One region of the Anaerostipes hadrus ATCC 29173 genome, then DNA from elsewhere that is predicted to be linked to it. Evidence: riboswitches for the same ligand, from Rfam matches in the RefSeq annotation. Region 1 holds a riboswitch; the other holds the start of a gene.
The links. Region 1 has a riboswitch for cyclic di-GMP ahead of QUE18_RS08485 (nucleoid-associated protein). Riboswitches for the same ligand answer to the same signal wherever they lie in the genome.
Positions count from the first base shown of each region.

Region 2: linked by a shared signal. The riboswitch ahead of QUE18_RS01465 (substrate-binding periplasmic protein) and the one ahead of QUE18_RS08485 (nucleoid-associated protein) in region 1 are both predicted to bind cyclic di-GMP.

Region 1 is NZ_AP028031.1:1,732,297-1,737,515, reverse strand. Features, by position in the region: gene QUE18_RS08495 (electron transfer flavoprotein subunit beta/FixA family protein) at 1-40, shown strand, start outside; gene QUE18_RS08490 (electron transfer flavoprotein subunit alpha/FixB family protein) at 65-1,099, shown strand; cyclic di-GMP riboswitch class I at 1,229-1,316, shown strand; gene QUE18_RS08485 (nucleoid-associated protein) at 1,731-2,753, shown strand; gene QUE18_RS08480 (butyryl-CoA:acetate CoA-transferase) at 2,846-4,186, opposite strand; gene QUE18_RS08475 (L,D-transpeptidase family protein) at 4,414-5,219, shown strand, end outside.
Region 2 is NZ_AP028031.1:305,734-310,952, forward strand. Features, by position in the region: gene QUE18_RS01450 (RNA-guided endonuclease InsQ/TnpB family protein) at 1-137, shown strand, start outside; gene QUE18_RS01455 (MATE family efflux transporter) at 317-1,678, shown strand; gene QUE18_RS01460 (alanine/glycine:cation symporter family protein) at 1,984-3,387, shown strand; cyclic di-GMP riboswitch class I at 3,437-3,512, shown strand; gene QUE18_RS01465 (substrate-binding periplasmic protein) at 3,585-4,400, shown strand; gene QUE18_RS01470 (hybrid sensor histidine kinase/response regulator) at 4,384-5,219, shown strand, end outside.

The sequences.
Region 1 (5,219 bases):
TTATATCATGGATAAATTAGCTGAAAAACATGTAATTTAGTGAAAAGGAAAAGTGGTGAATAAAATGGGTTTAGAAGAATATAGAGGCGTATACGTCTTTGCACAGCAGGTAGATAACGAATTAAGCGGAATCGCATTCGAATTACTTGGAAAAGCAAAAGACTTAGCAAAAGACTTAGATACAGACGTAACTGCTGTTCTTGTAGGTTCTGACGTTAAAGGATTAGTAGATGATCTTGCAAAATACGGTGCTGATAAAGTTATCGTAGTTGACGATCCAGAATTAAAAGAATACAGAACAGAACCATATACACATGCATTAGCATCTGTGATCAATGAATACAAACCAGAGATCATGTTAGTTGGTGCGACAGCAATCGGTCGTGACCTTGGACCTCGTGTATCTGCACGTGTTCAGACAGGTTTAACAGCTGACTGTACAGTTCTTGAAATCGGTGATTTCCCATTAAGAGCAATCCCAGGAAAAGAACAGAAACACAATCAGTTATTAATGACTCGTCCAGCATTCGGTGGAAATACGATCGCAACAATCGCTTGCCCAGACAACAGACCTCAGATGGCAACAGTTCGTCCTGGTGTTATGCAGAAGATTGATCCTATTGAAGGAGCAAAAGCTGAAGTTATCGAATACAATCCTGGATTTACTCCAGACAACAAATACGTTGAAATCATGGATATCGTTAAATCTGTTACAGATACAGTAGATATCATGGATGCTAAGATCTTAGTATCTGGTGGACGTGGAGTTGGAGAAGAAGGATTTGGAATGTTAAAAGAATTAGCTGAAGTTCTCGGAGGAGAAGTAAGCTGTTCTCGTGCCGTTGTTGATAACGGATGGCAGCCAAGAGATATCCAGGTTGGACAGACAGGAAAAACTGTACGTCCTAACGTATACTTCGCAATTGGTATTTCTGGAGCAATCCAGCACGTTGCAGGTATGGAAGAATCTGATATCATCGTTGCAATCAACAAAGATGAAACAGCTCCTATCTTTGATGTAGCTGATTACGGAATTGTTGGAGACTTAAACAAGATCGTTCCAGCTTTAACAGAAAAATTAAGAGCAGTTGTTAAATAATCATTTTTTGAGAATTTAATTTTTAAAGAGTCCGCGGATCAATACTTCCGCGGACTTTATGTATTGTTAAAAATAATTGACAGATTATGGAAAGTGTGATATTCTATATGCATAGTTAAAAGTTCATATTTATTCATAGGGCAAACCTGTTGAAAGACAGGGACGCAAAGTCAGAAGGGTCTAAGGTCTTATTGGACTATGACAGCCGGTTGCCACATTTAGCATTAAGGGAATGTGATATGGGTATTTAATCCAGATAGAGGCAGCCGTTATAGAAGAGATAATTCTATGAATGGTTTTTTGGTGTCAGGAAGTAGGGAGCCAGATAATAGAATCTGCCATACCGAGAGAATATCAGAAGTTGGTCCTATTAGAATATGAAATTTTATGTTTTCCACAGATTTTATTTGTGAAGGGCTTCACAGTAAGATTACCGGCAAGGGGTTGCCGATTCTTCATTGGTGGGAATACATGGGGATTTTTCATATTAGAAGAAGTCATGGTGTAGGGAACCATGACTTTTTATTTTCGTAGAAGAATTCTGTATAGCAGGATTCTTTCTTTTTGCGTAAAAATGATCGATATGATAAAATGATACACAATGGATAAAACAAAAAGGAGACAATCAATCATGGAACATATACAGAAAGATGATATTATTATCAGAAAAGGAATTTTACATATTTTGGACAGCCACACAGGATATCTTGGCTTATCCAGTCAGCTTTTGGAGATGGGACCAGATTTAATGGAATTTGTCAGAGGACATATTTTTAAGATCATGGAAAGTGATGATGCAAAAAGATGTCAGTTCAATGGAAGTGTTTCGCCAGTATTAAGTTTGTTAGAGAGCATGGAAGAATCAGATGATGAGAGCTTTATAGAGGCGACAAGAGTTTTAGGAGAAAATCTGTTTGATATCATGTGTGATAGTGTAACGATTCCTGCAGCGGATCTTCTTTGTGTGACTTTTCAGGTACAAAGTGTAATTCATATCGCACTGCTTAAGATGAATTACAAAGTGACTTATGTACATCGAGAAGAGGAAGATGCAGAAGCAAATGATATCGTGAAACAAAGAGTTATGCCAACGGATTCGGCAAAGCTTACAGAAGCAGTGATCATCGATCTGACAGAATACAAAGTACGTCTTGTAGAGAAAAAGTATGAGATGTTGAACGGGGATAAGATCAACTATCTTTCTGAGAGATTCTTACAATGCTATGCAGATCTGGCACCAAAGAAGAAATTTCAGATTCTAAATAAAGTTATTAACGATATAAACAACCATTATCCAGAAGATGGGATTGCGAAACGTTTGGACATGAAAAGCCGATTAAGAGAAGAATTTACGGAAAATCAGGCGTTTAAGGTGAATGAGATCGGGGATAAACTATTTGGAAATCATCAAGGTAAGAAGCAGGAATTTGATGAGAAGATTGAACGATATGATATGCAATATGATACATTTACAGTAGCAAAAGAAAATACAGTCAAGAAACTGGAATATCAGATGTTAGAGACGGATACAGGAATTGAGATCAAGATTCCGATGGAAGAATATAATACCAAAGATAATGTTGAGATCATTGAAGAGCCAGGCGGAGGCAGTACGATCATCATTAAGAATATAGAAAATGTAAAAATTAAATAATCAAATAAAAATCCCGAATCTGTAAAAGGTCCGGGATTTTTATTTGGTTTGGAAAATTTAAAAAACAATTATTAAAATAATTGATTGTTAGCTTATTTGTTGGATCTTCTCCAGATATGAGCAGTTTCCGCATCTTTGATCAGCTGATCTCTGAAATCTGGATGAGCGATATTGATCAAGGCTTCTGCACGTTCCCATGTAGACTTACCTTTTAAGTTTGCCATACCATATTCTGTAACGATGTAATGAGCATTCGAACGAGTATCTGTAACGACAGATCCATTATGTAATGTAGGAAGGATTCTTGAGAATGTTTCCCCTTTCTTATTTGTGAAAGTAGAAGATAAGCATACAAAACTCTTTCCACCATTAGATAAGTAAGCACCCATAACGAAATCAAGCTGTCCACCGGCACCACTGATCTGACGGATTCCTGAAGACTCAGCACTAATCTGTCCATATAAGTCAACATCTACCGCATTGTTGATAGAGATAAAGTTATCGATAGATGAAATCGTAGCGATGCTGTTTGTATAATCAACAGGAGCGCTCATGCACTCTGGGTTATCATTTAAATAATCATATAATTTTTTTGTACCTGCTGCGAAAGCATAAGTCTGACGGTAACGGTCGATGTTCTTGTGAGCACCTGTGATCTTACCGGCTTTTGCAATATCAACGAAAGCATCAACATACATTTCTGTATGAACACCAAGATCTTTTAAATCGGATTCTGCGATCAAAGATCCTACAGCGTTAGGCATACCACCGATTCCAAGCTGTAAGCAGGCTCCGTCAGGAATCTGATCAACGATCAGTCTTGCAACTGCCTGATCCACTTCTGTAGCAGCTCCGCCACCACCTAATTCGTCAATAGCAGGATTGTTTCCTTCAACGATCATGTCAACTTTGGAAATATGGATACCTTCTTCGAAACCACCAAGGCAACGAGGCATATTTTCATTAACTTCGACGATAACGCATTTTGCTTTTTCAAGCATAGCTGCTGTATGAGAAGCACTTGGACCAAAGTTAAAATATCCATGAGCATCCATAGGTGCAACCTGCATCATAACAACATCTGTTCCTGGAAGACAATCACGGTAATAGCTTGGTAATTCAGAATAACGGATCGGAGCGTAGAAAGAGAATCCTTCGTTGATCCATTTTCTTTCTAAACCACCCATATGCCATGAATTCCATGTAAAATGATCTGCTGGGTTTTCAATCTGAGTGATTGCTAATGGACGCATAACGATACCACCATGAATCTGAATATTTTCAAGATCAGGCATACGTTTTGCTAAAGCTTCGTCTAAAGCAACTGGAGTAGTAACACACCATCCATATTCCAGACGATCTCCGGATTTTACGACTTTGACAGCTTCATCAGCAGTTGTTAATTTTTTTTGATATTCTTGCGTGAATGACATAATAAGTCCTCCTAAAAATAAATTCCATGAAACGATAGTTTCATTGTTAACACACTAGTTATATTCTAACATTTTGTATCAGTAAGTACAAGAGAAAACGTTAAAAAATTATCAAAGCAGTTTAAATATTTGATGAAAAATTGATTTTATAAAAGTACAAAAAAAGTGTAGTTATTTTACAAAGATTGTACTATAATATGAAATTGTATTTAGGAGGGATAAAACAAATGGAAAATAAAAAACTGACGTGGAAACATTACCTTGGAATCGCAGTTGTTGCGGTATTGGTAATTTATTTAGTGATTGGTTTTAGTTTCAGTAATAAATTCTTCTGGGGAACTAAGATCAATGGAATGAATGTTGCTGGTAAGACAGCGGATCAAGTGATTGAGATGTTTGATAAGAAAGCAAATGACTATTCATTAACGATCAAGGAAAGAAAAGACAAGACAGAGACATTAACAAGTGATCAGCTCAGAACAAAGTTTGAAGGTGCTGATGAGATTAAACAGATTAAGGAAGATCAGGGGTCTTTTGGATGGATCAAGGGCTTATTTGGTTCAGAACATTATGATAATGTGACAATGTATTCATATGATACAAAGTCTTTCACAAAAGCCTATAAGAAACTGGATGCATTTAACAACAAGAAGATGATCAAGATCGCAAATGCAAAACCAGTATACAAAGATGGCAAATTCGAGATTCAGAAAGAAGAAGAAGGAACAGAACTTAAAAAAGATGTAGCAGCTAAGAAGATTGGAGAAGCAGTGAAAGATGGTCTTTCTACTATCTCACTGGATAAAGAAAACTGCTATGATAATCCAGAGTATACTTCTGACAATGATAAATTAATCAATCTGACAAAAGATATGAACAAAAAATTAAAAGGAAGTATTACATATAAATTTGGAAAACAAGTGGTAGTTCTTGATAAGAATACATATAGCAGCTGGTTGAAGATCAAGAAAGACTATTCAGGATATACAGTAGATAAAAATGCCATGGAAAACTGGGTATTGAAATTCATGTA
Region 2 (5,219 bases), 1.4 Mb from region 1:
GAAAGATCAAAAAAGATCTGAAGTTATCAGAACGTATTTACAAATGTGAATGTGGAAATATAATTGACAGAGATCTTCAGGCAGCTTTGAATCTTAAAAAATATGGAGAGGATGTTCTGAAACGATCTGTAGCATAATATATTCAAGTGATTACAGATATGTACTGATACGTTAGTCAGGAATTAACGCCTATGGAGAGTACAGGAACTTGTGAGTAGTACATGAATTGATTCGTTACAAAAGCATACTCGTTGAAGTAGGAATGAAACATAAAGGTTTATAACTTTTTATAAGTTTTCAGTAACGGAATATGATAATGTCAAAAGATGAATATTTGATCACAGATGCGCCCCTTAAAGCGCTGACTGTTTTTGCAATGCCCATGATCCTCGGCAGCTTCTTTCAGCAAGTGTATAACATGGCTGATTCGATCATAGTCGGTCAGTTTGTGGGTTCTTCTGCACTTGCAGCTGTTGGTGCCTGTGCCGCCCTTACGAATGTCTTCATTTGTGTAGCATTGGGTGCGGGTGTAGGTGCGGGTGTGCTTGTGAGCCGCTATTTTGGAGCTAGAGATTATGGCAAAATGAAAACGATCGTGTCAACATCATTGATCAGTTTTCTGGTCTTAAGTATATTTTTGGGTGTCTTTGGTTTTTGCTTTTCTCATTTGATGATGAGTGTATTACAAACACCTGCTGATATATTGAATGAAGCGGTATTGTATCTAAGAGTTTATTTTGTGGGATTTCCATTTTTGTTTATGTATAATATTCTTTCAACGATGTTTACTTCAATCGGTGAATCGAAAATACCGTTGGCTCTTTTAATATTCTCATCGATGTTAAATATATTGATGGATCTTTGGATGGTAGCTGGACTTGGACTCGGTGTGTTCGGTGCAGCCCTCGCAACTCTCATTGCACAGGGGATTTCCGCAGTGTTGTCACTTTTGATTTTCTTGTGCCGGATGCGTCGATATGAAAGTCGCTTTGACTGGTTTGACAGACAGGAGTTACATTCTATGCTTCAAATTGCTGTACCGTCAGTTCTTCAGCAGTCCACAGTGTCAATTGGCATGATGATCGTACAGGCAGTTGTGAATCCATTCGGTACACAGGCACTTGCAGGATATTCAGCAACGATGAGAGTAGAAAATGTTTTTTCATTGATATTTGTATCCATTGGTAATGCAGTTTCGCCGTATGTTTCTCAGAATCTTGGTGCAAAGAAGATCGAACGTATCAAAAAGGGATACCATGCTGCATTGGTGTTAGATATATGTTTCGCAATCCTTGCTTTCATGATCATCGAATCCTTGCATACCCAGATTTCTTCACTGTTCCTAGGGAAAGATGGAACTGCTTTAGCATATCAGGTGTCTGGAAATTATATGAGATGGCTCGGTTATTTCTTCACCTTCATGGGAATCAAGATGGCAACAGATGGAGTCCTTCGCGGTCTTGGGATCATGCGACCATTTCTTGTTGCTAACATGGTAAATCTTGCGATCCGCTTGTCAGTTGCTTTGATTTTTGCACCGCGTTTTGGTATTGCATTTGTCTGGCTCGCTGTACCAGCTGGCTGGTTTGCCAACTTTCTGATCTCCTATGCGGCACTCAGAAAATCATGGCCAAGTGATAATTGTAATTGCGTAATCAATACGAATGAGTTATTATAATAACAGATAGGTTTTTAAACCAGCAGCGAAAGCTTCTGAAGCCATACGAAGAAGGTTCAACGGACCTTTCTGCCGACAGACGGCAGGAAAACGGGATATTCATCATTTATCAGAATTCTGAAAATCGCGATTATATCATAAGATACAAAAACGACGCAGACAGTAAAATCGCATACTTTTAAAATGAATGGGCAGTCCCTCAGGCAGGGACTGTCTATTTTTCTGTTGAATTAAAGTAGCTGCAATAAAAATTGTAACTATTGATCCAGATTATTATACGAGAATATCGTACAAGGAGAGAATTTATGTTAGGAATCATCATTGACAGCATCAGTACTTTTATGTACAGTAAATTGCTAGTAATACTGTTGATCGGAGCGGGAATCTATTTTACGATCCGTACAAAACTGCCACAGATGAGATTATTTAAAGATGCCTGCAAAGCCGTTGTAGAAAAGCCAGAAGATGAAAATGGAGTATCATCGTTTCAGGCATTAATGGTATCTACCGCATCACGAGTTGGAACAGGAAATATCATTGGAGTATCGTCAGCTATCTGCATTGGAGGATTTGGCTCTGTATTCTGGATGTGGATCATTGCGATCATCGGAAGTGCATCCGCACTGATCGAAAGTACGCTGGCACAGATTTATAAGAGAAAAGGAAAAGATGGAGAATGTTACGGAGGACCGGCATATTACATTGAAGCAGCACTTCACTGCAGACCATTAGCGATCATATTCTGTATTTCCATGATCGCAACGTATGCATTTGGATTTAATATGCTCGCATCTTATAATTTACAATCTACATTTTCAGGATTCTCATTTTATGATGTAAAATGGACGCCATGGATCATCGGAGGAATTCTTGCAGTGATCACAGGATGGTGTCTCTTAGGCGGGGGATCAAGAATTGTAAAAGTAACATCTACATTAGTGCCAGCTATGGGGGTTGCATATATTCTGATCTCTGTGATCGTTATGATCATCAACCGTGCATATCTGCCAGTTGTATTTTCAAAGATCATCAGCGAAGCATTTGATTTCAAAGCAATTTTTGGTGCATTTGCAGGATCAGCTATGATGCAGGGAATCAGAAGAGGTCTGTACTCCAATGAAGCAGGTATTGGATCAGCACCAAATGCTTCTGCATCCGCACAAGTAAGTCATCCAATCAAACAGGGTTTAGTACAGATGTTATCCGTATTCATTGATACCCTGCTTTTATGCACAGCAACAGCCATGATGTGTTTGTCATCAGGAATCGCCCCTGCGCAAGAATTACAGGGGGCACCATGGGTACAGGCAGCACTGCATGAATCCTTAGGAAACTTCGGACCACTCTTTATCACAGTAGCGATGGTATTGTTTGCATTTACAACACTTCTTGGGAATTGTTTTTATTGTGATAACTTGTTAAATTATATCCACAAAGGACAGCCATCAAAGACATTCATGAAAGGATTTCGTATAGTATCTGCACTGGTTGTGTTCATTGGTGCAGGAATGGAAGTTTCTATGCTTTGGAATATTTCAGATGTTTTGATGGGAGTTATGGCACTGATCAATATTCCAGTGATCTTGATTTTGTCAAATACAGCACTGAAAGCATTGGAGGATTATGAAAAGCAGAAGAAAAATGGAGAGGATCCAGTGTTTAAGACTCGGAATATTGGAATGGAATACGAGACGGATTATTGGAGCTAGATTTATATTTTTTACTTTTGATACTGACATTATCATGGTATAATTAAAGAAAGATTCTAAGCAAAACAGACGAAAGTCTGTGACGCAAAGCTAAAGGGCCTGTAAAATGGCAGCCGGTTGTAGAAAATGATAGGCACTGTCTGTGTGGCAGTGCTGTTTTATTTCATAAGGATGAGATATAAAAATGAGGTTATAAGATGAAAAAAAGAAAAATTTTTACTGTTGTATTGATATTTTCTATGTTAATGGCAACTTTGGCAGGATGTGATAAGGCAGATAAAGTGTCTGACACAACAAAAAAACCTGTTATAAAAATTGGAAGTGACAATTATCCGCCTTATAATTTCCTGAATGAGGATGGTATCCCGACAGGTATAGATGTTGAACTGGCAACGGAAGCATTCAGAAGGATGGGGTATAAGACGGAGATCGTTCAGATCAATTGGGAAAAGAAAAAAGAGCTGGTAGAAAGTGGGAAAATTGATTGTATCATGGGATGTTTTTCAATGGAAGGGCGACTTAACGATTATCGTTGGGCCGGACCATATATAGCAAGCCGTCAGGTGGTTGCTGTAAATGAGAACAGTGACATTCATAAATTGAGTGATCTGAAAGGAAAGAATCTTGCAGTCCAGTCTACAACCAAACCGGAAGGTATCTTTCTGAAGCGGACAGATAAGAGAATTCCAAAACTTGGCAATCTGATCAGTCTTGGACACAGGGAATTGATCTATACATTTCTGGGAAAAGGGTATGTGGATGCTGTGGCTGTGCATGAGGAATCCATCATTCAGTATATGAAAGATTATGATACAAGCTTCCGCATTCTGAAGGAACCATTGATGGTCGTCGGGATAGGAGCTGCTTTTGCAAAGAATGATGACAGAGGAATCTGCGAGCAGATGAAACAGAAGCTGGAAGAAATGCACAAGGATGGTACCTCCCTGAAGATCATAAAAAAATATATGGATGATCCAGAGAAATATTTGGAGGTGGATGATCTTGGATATTAATGGAAGAGAAAAAGCAAAACGATTCTGGATAGTTGTTGGTTTGCTTGGCATCTGTATGTTTGTCACTGCAATTTTTTGTTTTTTTCATACGGAAAAAAACGAAGCTGAGAAAAGAATGGTGGAGATTGTAAACTATGTCAAAGTACAGTGCTCAACCTATACTCATTATAATGAATCTTCAGAATCAAAAAGTCTCCTTCGTGCGATCGAAAATGCCAGACAGATGAGTACAAATATTGATATGGAAGTAAAGAATAGAAAGCAGTTAGACCGAAAGTTTCTGAAAGAGAATCTGCAGTCACTCTGGGTGGATGGTATTCTTGTATTGGATGAAGAAGGAAAGAAAGTCTGTGAATACAGTATGGATGAAGGTTTGATGGATGAGATGATTGATTATCTGCAAAAAGATATCATCATGGATTACACAGGATATAAAGAAAGATCTTATTCAGAACGGATTGTCAGAGGAGATGGATCACGTATCGATATCGCAGCCTGCGCCAGAAAAGATGCCCCAGGGATCGTTGCAGTTTACTATTACACATCTCCGAGATTTATCAGAAATTATACTTTAACGATCCAGAGTCTTTTAAAGGGGTACAATACTGAGAAAGACGGGACGATCATCGTTGCAGACAAAGGGAAGATTATTGCCAGTAACGATGAGAAATTATTGGCACAGGATGTCGCAGACAATGAGATTATTCAGAAAATGAAGAAGCATACAGATAGTCGGCATATCTTTCATCTGAAGAATAAAGGAACTGGATGCTATGGTATCATGCTGAAACAAAGGGATTATTATATCTACATGTATTT